Regions from separate parts of the Pseudoduganella sp. GW821-FHT05F09 genome, predicted to be linked through region 1. Evidence: predicted binding sites of a transcription regulator. Region 1 holds the regulator's gene; each other region holds the start of a gene.
What was found. The regulator FliA, encoded in region 1, starts transcription of late flagellar genes. The targets are predictions, from matches to a motif close to CTAAAGTTTNNNNNNNNNNNGCCGNTA.

Region 1 (5,628 bases):
GAGCGGTGGGTACTTCGGTGGACGGGTCGGGGATGCCGGACAGGATGGTCACCGCCACGCGGCGGTTGCGGGCGCGGCCGTCCGCTTGCGCGTTGGGCGCCACCGGGTAGTTGTCGGCGTGGCCGACCGCCGTGAGCCGCGCCGGCGCCACGCCGGAATCGATGAACAGCCGCACCACGGCGCCCGCGCGCGCGGCCGACAGCTCCCAGTTGGACGGGAAATTGGTGTTGCGGATGGGGACGTTGTCGGTGTGGCCCTCGACCTGCACCGCGTGCGGGTCCGCCTTCAGCAGCACCGCCACGGCCTGCAGCGCTTCGCGCGATTCGGACGTCAGCAGGGCCGCGCCCGGATCGAACAGCACGCTGGCGTTGATCTCCACGCTGACGCCGCGGCTGTTCTGCGTGACCCGCACCTTGCCTTCCTTGACCAGCGGCGCCAGCGTGGACAGCAGGTCCTGCGCCAGCTTGGTCATCTGCTCTTTTTCCTTGCGCAGCAGCTCGGTGCGCCGGCGCAGCGCGGGATTGGGGATGGGCAGGTTCTGCACCTGTGTGTTGATGGGCTTGGCCGCCCCCTGGCCGCCGAAGGCGTCGCCCAGCGCGTCCGAGAAAATCTTGTACTTGCCGGTGTTGACGGCGGCGATCGAATACATCACCACGAAGAAGGCGAACAGCAGGGTGATGAAGTCGGCGTAGGAGATCAGCCAGCGCTCGTGGTTCTCCGGCTCGTCGTCGAACTTCCTGCGGGCGCGGCGCTGCATCTCAGTCGTACTCGCGCAGCAGGGTGGCGATGCGTTCGTCGATCACGCGGCTGTGGTCGCCCGTCGCGATGTCGTAGAACACGGCGGCGGCGATCTCCTGCTGGTGCACATGCTGGGTGACGATGACCTTGAGCTTGTTGGCTATCGGGTAGAACAGCAGATTGGCCAGGCCCACGCCGTAGATGGTGGACACGAAGGCGATCGCGATGCCGGCGCCCAGCTTGCTGGGGTCGGCCAGGTTCTCCATCACCTGGATCAGGCCCAGCACCGCGCCCAGGATGCCGATGGTGGGCGAGTAGCCGGCCGCCGATTCCCAGATCCGCACGGCCTGGCGCTCGGCCGTTTCGTAGGCGGTGATTTCGGTGTCGAGCAGGTTGCGCAGCTTGTCCGGATGGATGCCGTCGACTATCAGGCGCAGGCCCTTGGCGTTGAATTTGTCCTTCGAGGCGAGCATATAGCGCTCCAGCGACAGCATGCCGTCGCGCTTGGCGGTGGTGTTCCAGGCGCCGATTTCGCGCGCCAGCGCGACGCGCGTGTCCGGCGGCGGCGCCACGATCCAGCGCGCCATGCGCAGCCCGCGCACAAAGGTGGCCGGCTTGGTCTGCAGCAGCACCGCGCCCAGCGTGCCGATCACCACGATGGCGAAGGCGGCCGGCTGCAGCAGCGAGCTCAGCTTGCCACCCTCCATGCCCTGGCCGATCAGCACGCCGGCCACGCCCAGTATCAGTCCTGCTATGCTGGCCCAGTCCATGCCTGCTCCCTTAACGAGGCGCGCAGACGCGCCACCGCTTGCGTATGCAGCTGCGATACGCGTGATTCGGAGACGCCCATGACGGCGCCGATTTCCTTCAAGTTCAGTTCTTCTTCGTAGTACAAGCCCATCAGCATCTTCTCGCGCGGCGGCAAGGCGTCGATGGCGTCGATCACGGCCTGGCGGAAGTCGGTGTCGAGCAGCGCGCGCAGCGGGTCGGCGTCCTCGTCGCTGTGGTAGCGGTCGAGGAAGCTTTCGCCGCCGTCGTCGTCGCGGAAGTCTTCGTAATAGATCAGCTGGTGGCCGCCGCCTTCGGACAGCATTTCCTGGTAGTCGGCCAGCGACAGCTTGAGCGACTTGGCCACTTCCGACTCGCTGGGCGGACGGCCCAGGCGCTGCTGCAAGGTGGCCATGGCGGTTTCGATCTTGCGCATGTCCTGGCGCATGCTGCGCGGCATCCAGTCGCTATTGCGCAGCTCGTCGAGCATGGCGCCGCGGATGCGCATCACGGCATAGGTTTCAAACTGGGCGCCGTGGGTTTCCTCATAGCGGTTGATGGCGTCGAGCAGGCCTATCATGCCGGCCTGCACCAGATCATCGACTTCCACGCTGGGTGGCAATTTGGCCTTCATGTGGTGGGCCAGCCGCTTGACCAGCGGCATATGCTCCGTCAGCAGCGAGTTCTTGTCCGCTTTCCCTTTGGCCGTGTACATATCGTTCTAATTTTTCTCAGACGCTAAAATGGTTGCTACTCCCCGTGCGGAATTGAGGCGCGCCGGCCAGCGCCAGACGTCCTGCCAGTTGCCGGAACGCGACCGACGCACCGGCCAGAGGAAAGGCGTCGACCACCGCCCGCCCCAGGCGCGCCGCGCGCTGCAAGTACTCGTCAGCCGGCACCGACCCCATCGAAACCAGGGTGACAGCCAGGTATCGGCTCGCCGCTTGCGCCATATTATCGTAAACCACCTTGGCTTCGGCCTCGGATGCGCCCGTTACCACGATGCCGAAGGGCCGCCGGCCCAGTTCGTGGTTCAGGCGCTTGATCATGCTGTAGGCGTTTTTGATCGAAGTGGCGCTGTTCGAGACCTGCACCACGATGTCGGAACTGGCCATCACCGGCACCGGAAACGCCTCGCCGTCGAACTCGCCATCGACTATCATCAGGCCGGTCTGCTTGGCCAGCACGTCGAAGGCCTTGGCCAGGCGGCGCGTTTCGTCGGGGCCGGAGCGGGCCACGCCGCGTGTCATCGATACCACACCGAAGCCTTGCGGCACCTGGTGGATTACCTGGTTCAGGCCGCATTCCTGGCGCGCCACGTCCAGCAGGCTGGCGCCGCTGTCCACGCCCAGGCGGGAGGCCACGCCGTGCGCGCTGGCGCAGGCGTCGACCAGCAGCACGTCGTTGCCGGCGCGCGCCAGCGAGGCGCCCAGGTTGACCAGCATGGCGCCCTTGTCGTCCTGCGGCGTGGCGGAGAGGAAGGTGACGATGCGCGGCTGCGGCCCCGCCAGCATGCGGCGCAGGCCCTCGGCCTGGTCGAAGTCGAAGTTAGCCAAGGCGCACCTCGCGCAGTGCGTGCTCCAGGCCGGCGACATGGCCGCCGAAGGCGCCGGCGGCCGACATCACCAGCGGCAGTTCGTGATCGGCGTACTGGCCGGCGGCGGCGCCCTGCTTCAGGCGGAAGGCGCGCTCGACCAGCGCGGCCGGGTCGGCCAGGTGCAGGTCTTCCGGCACCCGCTGGCCGCTCGAGACGTAGAACATATTCAGTTTCTGGCGTATCACCACGTCCAGCACATTGCCGATCGAGGCCGCTTCGTCCAGCTTGGTCATGATGCAGCCGGCCAGGCCGCTGCCCTGGTAGGCGCGCACCACTTCGTTCAGGGTTTCCTGGGTCGAGGTGGCGTTCAGGCACAGCAGGCGCTGGACGTTGGCGCCGGTGCCTTGCAGCATGGCGACCTGCTCGGCCACCATGTGGTCGCGCTGGCTCACGCCGACGGTGTCGATCAGCACGGTGTGCTTGTTCTTCAGTTCTTTCAGGGCGATGCGCAGGTCGGCCTCGTCCTTCACCGAATGCACCATCACGCCCAGGATCTTGCCGTAGATGCGCAGCTGTTCGTGGGCGCCGATACGGTAGGCGTCGGTGGTGATCAGGGCCAGCTTGTCCGGGCCGTGGCGCATCACGCAGCGCGCGGCCAGCTTGGCGGTGCTGGTGGTCTTGCCGACGCCGGTCGGGCCGACCAGGGCGAACACGCCGCCCTGCTCGATCAGCGCGTCTTCGTTGGCGATGGCCGACAGGTTGCGGGTCAGCACGGTCTTGATCCAGCGCAGGCTGTCGGCGGCGTCGCGGCCGGCCGGCAGTTTTTCTATCAGGTAGCGCGCCAGGCTGGCCGAGAAACCGGCCGCCAGCATTTCACGCAGCACGGCGGCCTTTTGCGGCTCGCGCTGCTGGGCCGAGCCCCAGGAGATTTCCGCCAGCTGGGTTTCCATCATGCCGCGCATGGCGCGGATTTCGCTCATCATGCCGCTCATCTCGGCGGCCGCGTTGGCCTTGGCGCTGGCGACGGCGTCGGCCACCATGGCGCTGATGCGGTCCATGTCCAGCGACGGCGCGGCGACGGGCGCTGGCGCTGCGGGGGCACGCGGCGTCGGCTGGCGCACGGCTGCTTCCGGTGCGGCGGTGCGGGGCGCGGGGCGCGGGGCGGGTGCGGCGGCTGGCGCGGCCGGGGCGGCGGCCACCGGGGCCATGGCCGCCAGCGGCGCGAGATAGGACGGGGTTTCCGGCAGATCCAGGTAAGGATTCGGCTGCGCCATCGGCGAATCGGGGGAAGGCAGCGCCAGCGAAGCGGCGTCGTCGTTGGCGAGGGCGAGAATTTCCACCTCGCCATCAGTAGGACGATTCGACAAGATCACCGCATCCGGCCCCAGGGCCTCGCGTACTTTGCGCAGCGCTTCACGCGATGTAGGTGCAGTAAATTTTTTGACGTTCATGACCAATTCCCCTGTTACACAAGTGCCGCGCCTTCAAAACGGGCGGGGCTCACTCTCATGCTTGCATTATTGACGATGCACAGGGGAAACGATCGATGGAACAGGGCGGGAAATGGCCCGCATTTCGGATTTGCCGGCGTTGGCTGCGTGGCCTAGTGTTCGCTGAAAACCTGTTCCAGCGTATCGGCATGGAGTAGCGCCAAGGCCCAGCGGTCAAGCTGCTCGTCGCTGGCGGCGGCCAGCCTCTCGAGCTCAAGCGCCGGCAGCACGCCAAACCGGTGCCGCAATTGCTTGGCCAGCAAGACCGCGCGCCCTTGCTGCATGCCTTGCTGCATGCCTTGCTGTATGCCTTGCTGCATGCCTTGCTGTATGCCCTCCTGCACACCTTGCCGCAGGCCCTCTTCGCGGCCTTCCTCAAGGCCTTTGCGGCGGCTTTCCTCGCGAATGATGCGCTCTATCGATAACATGTGCGGCATGATGCCTCCCTGCTCCGACTCACGCAATTCCTGCCAGAGCTGCTGTTCCAGCGCGTCCGGCAAGCGCATGAGCCAATCGATCACGTTGAATAAATTGATGATACGCCGTTTGCTCCATTGGCGCCGATACAGCAGGCGCGCGACGCGGCGTTTGTACGCCAGCCGCCTCTCCGGATCATGCTGGCTGGCCAGCGTCATCAAATGGGCGCTGGTCAGCAGCGCGAATACATTCTCCATCTCCAGCAAGACATCAATCTGCGGCATGTAATCCAGCAGTTTCACCACCGGAAAATCCATCCTTACCCTGCAGCCGCCCACCTCCATGCTGAACGCATGCGGCCGCCACACCGGGCTGGCATCGGCCAGTACCGCCAGGCTGATGACCGGCAAGCGATGGCGATCATAGGCGCGGTAATTGCAGATGTACATGCGCTCGGTGAACTCGACGGTGCGCTGCGTCTGCACTTCCACGTGCACCAGCGCTTCCCGCTGCGCGCCGCCGTGCAGGCAAACCCGCACCAGCTTGTCCGCCACGCGCTTGCCGGACACGCCTTCGGCCAGTTGCGCCAGCTCCTGGTCCAGGAAGACGAAAGGCTGGGTCCAATCTATAAGCTCATAGATTTGCGGAAAGTAGAACGCCAGGAATTCGGGAAAGTAG
Region 2 (5,628 bases), on a different contig from region 1:
AAGGCTGATTGGCTTGCGCCACAGGCTGGCCAGCCAGGGCTGCTGCTCGCGCGGCAGGCCGGGCGGCCGGTAGTAGTGGCCGAGCGGCTCGAAGCCGGCGGCCGTCAGGTAGCGTTCCCAGGTGTCGTAGTCGTAATAGCTGCCGTAGCGCGGGCCGTTCCAGCCTTCGCGGTTGTCGCCGCGCGGGTTGGAGCTGAACAGCACGCCGTCCGGCTTGAGGGCGGCGTACAGGCGCAGCAGCACGTCCGGCAAGGCCGCGCTGGGGATGTGGAACAGGGAGGCGTTGGCGAAGATGCCGTCGAACTCGGCGGGCGGCAGGTCGAGCCGGACAAAGTCCTGCTGCCAGACTTCGCAGCCGCTCCATTCGCGCGCCATGCGCACGAACTCGGCAGAACCGTCAACGCCGACTGCGCTGTGGCCCAGCCCGGCAAAGGTTTTCAGGTCGCGCCCCGGCCCGCATCCCAGGTCGAGGATGCGGTACGGGGCGGCGGACCGGATGGCGCCCAGCAGCGCCGACACGTTCTGGCTCACGTCGTGGTCGCGCGTGCCCTCGAAAAACTGCTGCGCACTGTGTTCGTAGTGCCGCAGCGTGGCCTGCGTGATTTGCGTGATGCTGTCGATGTCTTTGTCCGGTTCCATCCCCCTACTTTACCAGACGCGCACGCGCTGCTCCGGCGCCAGGTACAGCTGCTGCCCGGGCTGAACGTTGAATGCCTTGTACCAGGCATCCAGATTGCGCACGGTGTAGGTGCGCCATTTCGACGGCGCGTGGCCGTCCGTCATCACCTGGCGGCGCAGCGACTGCTCGCGCGACAGCCCGCGCCAGCTTTGCGCGTAGCCCAGGAAAAAGTCGCGGTCGTCCGCTTGCGGATTGGCGGCCTTGAAGGCGTCGTAGGACGCGGCCAGGCCGGCCAGGTCGGACAGGTTTTCGCTCAGGGTGAGCTGGCCGTTGATGGCTAGGTCCGCAAACGGCTTGTAGGCGGAGTACTGCGCCACCAGCGCGCCGGACGCGGTCTTGAAGTGGGCCGCGTCGGATGGGGTCCACCAGTCGCGCAGGCGGCCCTGGGAGTCGAACTGGGAGCCGGTGTCGTCGAAGCTGTGGCTGATTTCATGGCCGATGACCGAACCGATGGCGCCGTAGTTCAGCGCGTCCGGCCCTTTGGAATCGAAGAACGGCGGCTGCAGGATGGCAGCCGGGAAGTTCAGCGCGTTCTGCATCGGCATATTGACGGCGTTCACCAGCTGCGGCGGCATGCACCATTCCTTGCTGTCGACCGGCTGGTTCAGCTTGGCCAGTTGCTGCTGGTAGCGCAGCCGGGAGGCGCGCTCGGCGTTGCCGTGGGCGTCGTCCGCTTTCACCGCCAGGGCGCTGTAGGAAGTGAATTTGTCGGGATAGCCGACGCCGACGTAGAGCGCGTCCAGCTTGGCGTGCGCTTCCTTGCGGGTGGCGGGCGCCATCCAGTCCAGCTTGTCGATGCGGGCGTGGAAGGCCTGCACGATATTGCCCACCATGTGCTGCAGCTTGGCCTTGGCTTCGGGCGGGAAATAGGTGGCGACGTAGAGCTTGCCGACCGCGTCCGGCATGCCGTCGTTGACGGCGGCCAGGGCGCGCTTCCAGCGCACCGCCATTTGCGGCGTGCCGCCCAGCGTGCGGCCGTAGAAGTCGAAATGCTGCTCGGTGTAGGCTTGCGGCAAGTGGCCGGCGCTGGTGTTGATGGCGTGGAAGGCGAGGAAGTCTTTCCATGCGTCCAGCGAACACTCTTTCACCAGCGCGGCCACGCCCACCACGGCGCTGGGGTGCCACAGCATGAAGCTTTGCTGCTTGCCCAGGCCGGCGTATTTGAGGAACAGCTTCCAGTCCATGCCGGGCGCTTTCTGGCTGAAATCGGCCGCGGTCCAGGTGTTGTTGGCCTTCATCACGTCGGCCGAATCTTCGCGGCTGGCGTGGGTCAGGGCCAGCTTGCGCTCCAGCTCGAACACGCGGGCGGCGCGGGTTTCCGGGTCGCTATAGCCGGCCAGCTTGAACATGGCGGCGATATGGGCCTGGTAGGCGGTGCGCAGCTTGTGCATGCGCTCGTTGTCCTCCAGGTAGTAGACGCGGTCCGGCAGGCCCAGGCCGCCTTGCAGCAGGTAGGGCATGTTGCGCTTGGGGTCGTTCAGGCCCTGGGCCACCCACAGGCCGAAGATGTTTTCAGTATGGAATTCGGTGGCGTTGAGCGGATCGACGTCGGCGCGCACGGTGGCGGCCAGCATCTTGGTCAGCTCGGTCTTGTCGGCGATGGCGGCGATTTTTTTCAGCGCCGGGCGCAGCGGCTCCACGCCTTTGGCTTCGATGGCGGCCTCGTTCATGTAGGCCAGGTAGTAATCGCTCACCTTGCGCGCTTCCGCGCCGGCGTGCTTGTCGCCCGGCACGGCTTCGATCAGCTTGATGATGCGCTGGTTGGTGTCTTCGGCCAGCTGGGCTCCCGCGCTCCAGCTGCCCCGGTCGGCCGGGATCTGGGTGGCGGCCAGCCAGTCGCCGTTAGCGTAGGCAAAGAAGTCGTCGCCGGGCAGCAGCGCGGCCTTGGCGGTGGAGACCGGCGCGTCTGCCTGGGCCGCATAGCAAGGGGACAGCGCCTGGAGGGCGCCGGCCAGCGCAAAGCCGAGTACGGTCTTGATGGGTGCGTGCATGTCTTGTTCCTGTTGTTGTGTTTTTAAACGGCGTGGTACGCCAGACTCCACTCTAAGCAAGCGCGCGGCCGGAAGCGAGCGCCGCGCGACAGACTGCAAAATACAGCGATGCGCTGCAGAATACGGGGAATGCGGTGCATCTATGCTACGCGCAGCGCAAAAAGGCCACAACGATGCAAGGAATCCCTATATAGTTCACTTACAGCAACGCATACAAAACAAGGAGAGCCCCCTATGAAACTTGAAGCCCTTTTCCAGAACCCGACTGCGTTGCCTACGGCTCCCAAAGTTGTCGAAGAACTGATCAGCAGCTTTGACAAGGCCAGCGTTTCCACCGAGGAAATCGCGAAAAAACTGTCCACCGATCCCGTCCTGAGCGCCAAGCTGCTGCGCCTGGCCAACTCGGCCTACTACCATGTCTCGCGCAGCATCGGCACGGTGGAAGACGCGGTGCTGATGCTGGGCTTTGTCACCGTGCGCACGCTGGTGATCAGCTCCGGCCTGGTGAGCGGCTTCAAAACGGTGCCCGGCCTGGACCTGAAGCAATTCTGGCGCTACAGCCTGTACACCGCCTGCTCGGCCAAGTGGATCGCCAAAAAGACCAAGGAAAACACCGACCTCGCCTTCACCATCGGCATGATGCACGCCATCGGCCAGCTGGTGATGCACGCCGCCATGCCGGAACAGGCCATGCAGCTGGACAAGGTCGCCGGCCCGCTGGACTCGCGCCGCCTGGACGCCGAACAAGCCTCGCTGGCCTACACCTTCGCCGACGTGGGCGCGGAACTGGCCAAGCGCTGGAAGTTCCCGGAAGCCTTCTCCGAGACCATCATGGCCTTCCCCGACCCGATGAACCACGAGCACGGCACCCGCCTGGCCGGCATCATCCACCTGGCGGCCTGGCGCGCGCGGGTGGAGGAAAACAAGCTGACGGACGAGGAAATCGAAGCCTGCTACCCGACCGAGATCGCCGAAGAGCTGGGCCTGGAGCCGAACGCGCTGATCGACGACATGCCGCCTCCTAGCGAGCTGAGCGCAGGCCTGGAAGAACTGGTCAAGTAAATCACACCCCGCCATGAGGCCGGCGCCGCCCTTCGAGGCCGCGCCGGCCTTGTCATTTTTGCCACATCAAAAATAATTTCAAATTATTTTCAAAAAACCCTAAAGTTCCCGCGCGGCATGACGTTAATCCAGACAAGCAGTAGTCCATTTTTATTTTTCAGGATGCGCCATGACCTCCAACGAAGTGCTCGCCATGTACGAAAATGTTGCCACCTTGACCAATAACATGGTGATGGCAGCGCGCGCAAGCGACTGGGAGAGCCTGGGCCGCCTGGAAAACCAGACCGCCGTGGCCACCGCCACCGTGGCAGCCGGCGCCACCGTCGCCCCGCTGGAAGGCGCAGCCCGCCAGCGCAAAATCGACCTGCTCAAGCAAATCCTGGCCAACGACCGCGCCGTGCGCGACGTCACCGAGCCATGGCTGAACCGCGTCCCCGGCATGCCGCAATAAGCCGCCCCGCCCCAACGACAAAAGCGCCTTCACGGCGCTTTTTTATTTCCCCAACAAAAAATCAACCCTGACCCCTTTTTGCTTTGCAGGAAAATGGGGTCAGGGTTGATATTGCCGAAAAGCCAAAAGGGGTCTGACCCCTTTTTGGTTTTCGGCAAGGCGCGAGGCGTGCTGGCTTATTGGCTGACCGCTACGCGCAGCGAGAGGGCGATGCCCTTGGCGGCCTGGCGGATTTCGTCCAGCGAGGGGAAGCTGGGGGCGATGCGGATGTGGCTGTCCTCGGGGTCCAGGCCGTAGGGGTAGGCGGCGCCGGCCGGGGTCAGCGTGATGCCGGCTTCCTTGGCCAGCGCGATGGTGCGCTTGGCGGCGCCCGGCGGGGTGACCAGGTCGATGAAGTAGCCGCCCTTGGGACGGGTCCAGCTGACGCCGGGCACGCTGCCGAGGTGCTCTTCGAACAGGGCCAGCACGGTGTCGAACTTGGGCTTGAGCAGCGCGCGGTGCTGCTCCATCAGCGCTTCGACCGTGGCCTTGTCTTTCAGGAAACGCACGTGGCGCAGCTGGTTGACCTTGTCCGGGCCGATGCTGCGGATGCCGGCGTGCTTGGTCCACCAGGCGATATTGGCCGGCGACGCGGCCAGCGCGGCCACGCCGGAACCTGCCCAACTGACCTTGGAGCTGGACGCGAACACGATGGCGCGGTCCGGATTGCCCGCCTTGGCGCACTCGTCCAGGATGTTGGCCATGCCGATTTTCTCGTCGCCCAGGTGGTGGAAGCGGTAGGCGTCGTCCCACATCAGGCGGAAGTCGGGGGCGGCGGTTTTCATCGCGGCCAGGCGGCGCACCACTTCGTCCGAGTAGACCACGCCGCCCGGGTTGCTGTACTTCGGCACGCACCACATGCCCTTGATGCTGGCGTCCGACGCCACCAGGCGCTCGACCAGGTCCATGTCCAGGCCGTCTTCGGTCATCGGGATGTTGACCATCTTGATGCCGCGCTGTTCGCAGATGGCGAAGTGGCGGTCGTAGCCGGGCACCGGGCACAGGAAGGTGACCGGCTGCGCGCCCATCCACGGCGCATGGCCCGGCACGCCCAGCAGCAGGCTGTAGACGATGACGTCGTGCATCAGCGACAGGCTGGCGCTGCTGTCGACCACGACCTGCGCGGCCGGCACGTCCAGCAGTTCGCCGAACAGGGCGCGCGCTTCCGGCAGTCCCACGCCGCCGCCGTAGTTGCGGGTGTCGGTGCCGTCGTGCGCGGCGTAGCCGTCCAGCGCGGCCATCAGCGCGTTGGACAGGTCCAGCTGTTCAGGCGCGGGCTTGCCGCGCGACATGTCGAGTTTCAGGCCGAGTTGCTTGAATTCGTCGTATTGGGACTGTAATGGTGCGGTGCTCATGATGCCTTTCCTGGGGATTGAAAGCGGGTGCGCAATGCGCGGGCACCACCC
Region 3 (5,628 bases), on a different contig from region 1:
TTTTGATGATCATCAACTTCATCGTGGTGACCAAGGGCGCCGAGCGGATCTCCGAGGTGTCGGCGCGCTTCACGCTGGACGCCTTGCCGGGCAAGCAGATGGCGATCGACGCCGACCTGAACGCCGGCCTGATCAACCAGGAAAAAGCCCAGGCGCGCCGCAAGGACGTGGCCATGGAGGCCGACTTCTACGGCGCCATGGACGGCGCCTCCAAGTTCGTGCGCGGCGACGCGGTGGCGTCCATCCTGATCCTGATCATCAATATGGTCGGCGGCGTGGCCATCGGCTCGCTGATGCAGAACATGTCCTTCGGCGACGCCTTCCGCCAGTACGCGCTGCTGACCATCGGCGACGGCCTGGTGGCGCAGATCCCGGCGCTGCTGCTGTCGGCCGCGTCCGCCATCCTGGTGACCCGCATCAGCGATTCGGGCGACTTCGAGGACACGGTCAAGCAGCAGCTGCTGACCTCGCCGAGCGTGATCGGCGGCGCGGCCGGCCTGATGGCCATCCTGGCCGTGGTGCCGGGCATGCCGTGGCTGATGTTCATGACCTTCGCGGCGGTGCTGGGCTATGTGTCCTGGCGCCTGAGCAAGCGCGTGTCCGCGCCCGACACCAGCGCGCTGCAGGCCATCGAGGCCGCGCTGCGCGAGGAGAAGGTGCCCGAGCTGGAGTGGCAGAGCCTGCCGGCCGTGCAGCCGCTGCAGCTCACGCTGGGCTACAAGCTGGTGAGCTTGATCGACAAGGCGCACGGCGAGCCGCTGACCAAGCGCGTGCGCGGCGTGCGGCAAAGCCTGTCCGAATCGATGGGCATGGTGCTGCCGCCGATCGCCGTGCGCGACGACTTGGGCCTGAAGCCCTCGCAGTACGCGGTGGTGCTGAGCGGCAGCGTGGTGGCGCAGGCCGAGGTGTTCGCGGACCGGCTGATGGCCATCCCTTCGCCCACGGTGTACGGCAAGCTCGACGGCATACCGGGGGTGGAGCCGGCCTACGGCATGCCGGTGATCTGGATCGAGAGCAGCGAGAAGGCCAATGCGCTGGGCCTGGGCTACCAGGTGGTGGAGGCGCCGAGCGCCATCGCCACCCATGTGTCCAAGCTGATACGCGAATACCTGCCCGAGCTGTTCCGCCACGAGGACGTGCCCGCCATCCTGGAGCGGCTGACGGCGCTCTCGCCCAAGCTGGCCGCTTCGCTGGACAAGGCGCTCACGCACACCCAGCTGCTGCGCGTGTTCCGCGTGCTGCTGGCCGAAAGCGTGTCGCTGAAGGACATCGTGCCGATCGCCACCACCTTGCTCGACAGCTCGGAAACCACCAAGGACCCCATCCTGCTGGCGGCCGAAGTGCGCTGCGCGCTGCGGCGCCAGATCGTCACCGGCCTGTTCGGGCAGAAGTCCGAGATGCTGGCCTTTAACCTGGGCGGCGAGCTGGAGAACATGCTGCTGGGTTCCCTGAACCAGGCCCGCCAGAGCGGCAAGGTGGTGCTGGACAACTACCCGATCGACCCGCACCTGCTGGCCCAGCTGCAGGTCAACATGCCGGTGGCGCGCGAGCAGATGAAGCAGCAGGCCACGCCGCCGCTGCTGCTGGTGCTGCCGCAGATCCGTCCGCTGCTGGCGCGTTACGCGCGCCTGTTCGCGCCCGGCCTGAGTGTGCTGTCCTACAATGAAGTGCCGGAAAACCGCGAAGTGAGCATCATCGGCACGGTGGGCTAAGCGGCGCGCCGCCCGCCCGGGCCTGCGTGCGCGTCAGGCCGATTCGGAAAACAGGTCTTTGGGCTGCGGCGGTTGCGACAGCAGCACGGCCGTTTCGGCCATGGCCTTGAAGATGGACTGGGTCAGCATGGCGGTCTGCACCCGGGTGGGGTTGTTGTATTCCTCGCGCACCGGCGCCAGTTCGCGCATCAGGTGGCAGCGCACCAGGGCCAGGCCGTTGCGGCTGACGATGGCGGCCAGTTCCGGCAGCAGGTCGCGCATGAACTGCATGGTGGCGTTCTGGTTGGCGCCGATCTCGAGCACCACGCCGTCGCCGGCCGGCTCCATCTGCACCAGCACCTTGCCCATGCCTTCAATAAACAGTTCCAGCCGGATCGCCACGCGCGCGCGGCGGCGGCGCGGCTCGTCGGGCTGGCCGGGGTCGCGCGAGACCACGCGCAGCACCAGTTTCTCGGCGCCCCAGGCGTAGACGGCGAAACGCCAGGATTCCATTTCGCTCAGCATCATGGGCGCGGCGCGGCCGTCGCGCATGGCCGACTGGCCCTGCTCGGCCATGAACAGGCCGGACGGCAGATGGCGTCCGCGCGCCTGCTCCATCAGCGCGGCGCGCTGCTCGCCGTAGGTGCGCACCATGATGGCCCATGACATGGCCATGGTGGTGGCGTCCGGCTGCTGCCAGACCAGCTGGCGCGACATCTGCAATTGATCGGGGCGCAGCGCGGCCGGCTCGGCCATATTGGCCGCCTGCGCCTGCGCCGCATTGGCGAGCGACTTCAGGCCCTGCTGGACCAGTACCGCTTCTTGCGCGTCGGCCACGCCGTTCAGCGCCTGGGACAGGCCGGGCGGCAGCGAGAAGCTGGCTTCCTCGCCCGGCACATGGGCCACCGGCGGGATGGGGGGCGCTTGTCCAGGCTGTTCGCGCATCACCCGCTCGGGGATGTTGAGCGAGGAGCTGATCGGTGTAAGTCGGTATATTGCCATAAAGCAATCTTATCTTGCGCTTAAACGAAAAAAGCCAACCGGAAGCCCGGTTGGCTCTTGTCCTCCCGGGCGCGCTAGCGCCCTGGAAGCCCTTGCTATTATTGCAGCAGGGACAGAACCAGCGAGGACTGGCTGTTGCTTTGCTTCAGCATTGCGGTACCAGCTTGCAGCAGCATCTGGTTCGAGGTCATGGCTGCGGATTCCGAAGCGAAGTCCACGTCCATGATACGGCCGCTGGCGTTTTTGGTGTTGGTCGATACGTTCGACAGGTTGTTGTACACGTGGTCCAGACGGTTCGAAGCAGCACCCAGGGCGGAACGGGCTTTGGCTACGGAGTCGATCGCGGTTTTCAGCGTGTCGATGTTGCCGTTGGCGGCGGTGGAGGTGGCAACTTCGGTGCCGATGGCGGCGGTAGCGGTGCCGTCCGACTTGTAGTTGGCGGCGGCCGAGACGATGTCGGCGTGCATCTGGGTCAGCGAGTTGTCGCCGGCGGCGGTCAGGTCGACGTCCATGGTTTCGCCTTTGGACGAACCGATCTGGAAGGTCACTTTGGCGTTGAATTTCGAGTCGGCCTTGGTGCTCAGCAGGGTGGTGCCGCCGAACGAGGTGTTCGACAGGATGTTGCTCAGTTCCATGGTCAGTGCATCGTACTCGGACTGCATTGCGGTGCGGTCGTCGTCGGTGGAGGAGCCGTCGGCCGACTGGGTGGCCAGATCCTTCATACGCACCAGAATATTGGTGGTCTCGTCTAGCGCGCCTTCGGCGGTCTGCATCATCGAGATCGAATTCTGGGTGTTGCGCATTGCAACAGCCATACCGCTCGTTTGCGCTTTCAGACGGGTGGCGATCTGCAGGCCAGCAGCGTCATCCATTGCCGAGTTGATGCGGTAGCCGGTGCTCAGGCGAGTCATCGACGTCGACAGGCTGTTCTGCGTACGGGTGATCGAATTTTGAGCGGACAGCGCCGCGTTGTTAGTGTGAAGACTCAGCATGAATAACTCCTGATAGGTGGGTTCGATTCTAGAGCAGCGTTGCTTTGTTTGCGCTCTCCCAAGTACAAGACGACCGTTTCGCCCCGGGCATTAAATGCTTTAGAGAAATTTGTGAAAATTATTTGTTTTATCGTGGCCGGACAGCTGGCCGCCCCTGATTATGTTCCTAAAAGCACAACGGCGCAGGCCCTGGGGCGCTGCGCCGTTGTTTATTTTACATATTCGGATAGTTCGGGCCGCCGCCGCCTTCCGGCGTGATCCAGACGATATTCTGGGTCGGGTCCTTGATGTCGCAGGTCTTGCAGTGCACGCAGTTCTGCGCGTTGATCTGCAAGCGGTCCTGGCCTTCGTCGGTCTTGACGAATTCATACACCCCGGCCGGACAGTAGCGCGCCTCCGGACCGGCGTACTTGGCCAGGTTCACGTCCACCGGCACGCTGGCGTTCTTCAGCGTCAGGTGCACCGGCTGGTCTTCCGCGTGGTTGGTGTTGGAAATGAAGACCGAGGACAGGCGGTCGAAGGTCAGCTTGCCGTCCGGCTTGGGATAGACGATGGGCTGGAAGTTGGCGGCCGGCTGCAGGCACTCATGGTCGGCCTGGCTGTGGTGCAGGGTCCACGGCGCCTTGCCGCGGAAGATGAGCTGGTCGATGCCGGTCATCAGCGAGCCCAGGTACAGGCCTTTTTTCAGCCAGGGCTTCACATTGCGCGCCACGTGCAGCTCCTCGTGCAGCCAGGACTGCTCGAAAGCGGCGGGGTAGGCGGCCAGTTCGTCGTGCTGGCGGCCCGCGCCCAGCGCGTCGAAGGCGGCTTGCGCGGCCAGCATGCCGGACTTGATGGCGGCGTGCGAACCCTTGATGCGGCTCATGTTCAGGAATCCGGCGTCGCAGCCGATCAGCGCGCCGCCCGGGAAGGCCAGCTTGGGCAGCGACTGCAGGCCGCCGGCCGTGATCGCGCGCGCGCCGTAGGAGATGCGCTTGCCGCCTTCGAAGAAGCTGCGGATGGCCGGGTGGGTCTTGTAGCGCTGGAATTCCTCGTAAGGCGACAGGTACGGGTTCTCATAGTCCAGGCCGACCACGTAGCCGACCATGACCTGGTTGTTTTCCAGGTGGTAGAGGAAGGAACCGCCGTAGGTCTTGCTGTCCAGCGGCCAGCCGGTGGTGTGGATCACCAGGCCGGGCTGATGCTTGGCCGGGTCGATTTCCCACAGTTCCTTGATGCCGATGCCGTAGGACTGCGGGTCCTTGCCCTTGTTCAGGTCGTACTTGGCCATCAGCTGCTTGCCCAGATGGCCGCGCGCGCCTTCGGCGAACAGCGTGTACTTGCCGTGCAGCTCCATGCCCAGCTGGAAGTCCGGACCGGCTTCGCCGTCCCGCTTGACGCCCATATTGCCGGTGGCAATGCCTTTGACCGAGCCGTCGTCGTTGTACAGCACTTCGGCGGCGGCGAAGCCGGGGAAGATTTCCACGCCCAGCGCCTCGGCCTGCTGGCCCAGCCAGCGCACCACATTGCCCAGCGAGATGACATAGTTGCCATGGTTTTCGAAGCAGGCCGGCAGCGCGAAGTTGGGCGTCTTGTAGGCTTTCTTTTCGGTCAGGAACAGCACGCGGTCTTCGGTCACTTCGGTGTTCAGCGGCGCGCCCAGCTCCTTCCAGTTCGGGATCAGCTCGGTCAGCGCCTTCGGGTCCATCACGGCGCCCGACAGGATGTGCGCGCCCAGTTCGCCGCCTTTTTCCAGCACCACCACGGATACTTCCTGGTTCTTCTCGGCCGCCAGCTGCTTGATCTTGATGGCGGCCGACAGGCCGGCCGGGCCGCCACCGACGATGACGACGTCGTACTCCATCGCATCGCGCGGGCCGTATTGCTCTAGCAGGTTGTTAGCTTGGGTCATGTTTTATACTTTTATAAGAATGAGGTAAGAAATAAGCACGAGTGTGCTTCTT

Region 2: AC07S4_RS06405 (flagellar protein FliT) is a predicted target of FliA. The motif match lies at 3,832-3,858, and genes of this name have one in related genera.
Region 3: AC07S4_RS01955 (flagellin N-terminal helical domain-containing protein) is a predicted target of FliA. The motif match lies at 3,762-3,788, and genes of this name have one in related genera.

Annotation. Positions count from the first base shown of each region.
Region 1 is NZ_JBWKSD010000013.1:91,484-97,111, forward strand. It holds gene motD (flagellar motor protein MotD) at 1-757, opposite strand, end outside; gene AC07S4_RS29295 (flagellar motor protein) at 759-1,508, opposite strand; gene AC07S4_RS29300 (RNA polymerase sigma factor FliA) at 1,490-2,221, opposite strand; gene AC07S4_RS29305 (MinD/ParA family ATP-binding protein) at 2,238-3,062, opposite strand; gene flhF (flagellar biosynthesis GTPase FlhF) at 3,055-4,494, opposite strand; gene AC07S4_RS29315 (DUF4351 domain-containing protein) at 4,647-5,628, opposite strand, start outside.
Region 2 is NZ_JBWKSD010000002.1:274,076-279,703, forward strand. It holds gene AC07S4_RS06390 (class I SAM-dependent methyltransferase) at 1-639, opposite strand, end outside; gene AC07S4_RS06395 (M13 family metallopeptidase) at 649-2,670, opposite strand; gene AC07S4_RS06400 (HDOD domain-containing protein) at 2,905-3,732, shown strand; gene AC07S4_RS06405 (flagellar protein FliT) at 3,902-4,183, shown strand; gene AC07S4_RS06410 (aspartate aminotransferase type Ic) at 4,360-5,577, opposite strand.
Region 3 is NZ_JBWKSD010000001.1:469,528-475,155, forward strand. It holds gene AC07S4_RS01945 (flagellar biosynthesis protein FlhA) at 1-1,712, shown strand, start outside; gene AC07S4_RS01950 (hypothetical protein) at 1,746-2,693, opposite strand; gene AC07S4_RS01955 (flagellin N-terminal helical domain-containing protein) at 2,792-3,685, opposite strand; gene AC07S4_RS01960 (electron transfer flavoprotein-ubiquinone oxidoreductase) at 3,900-5,576, opposite strand.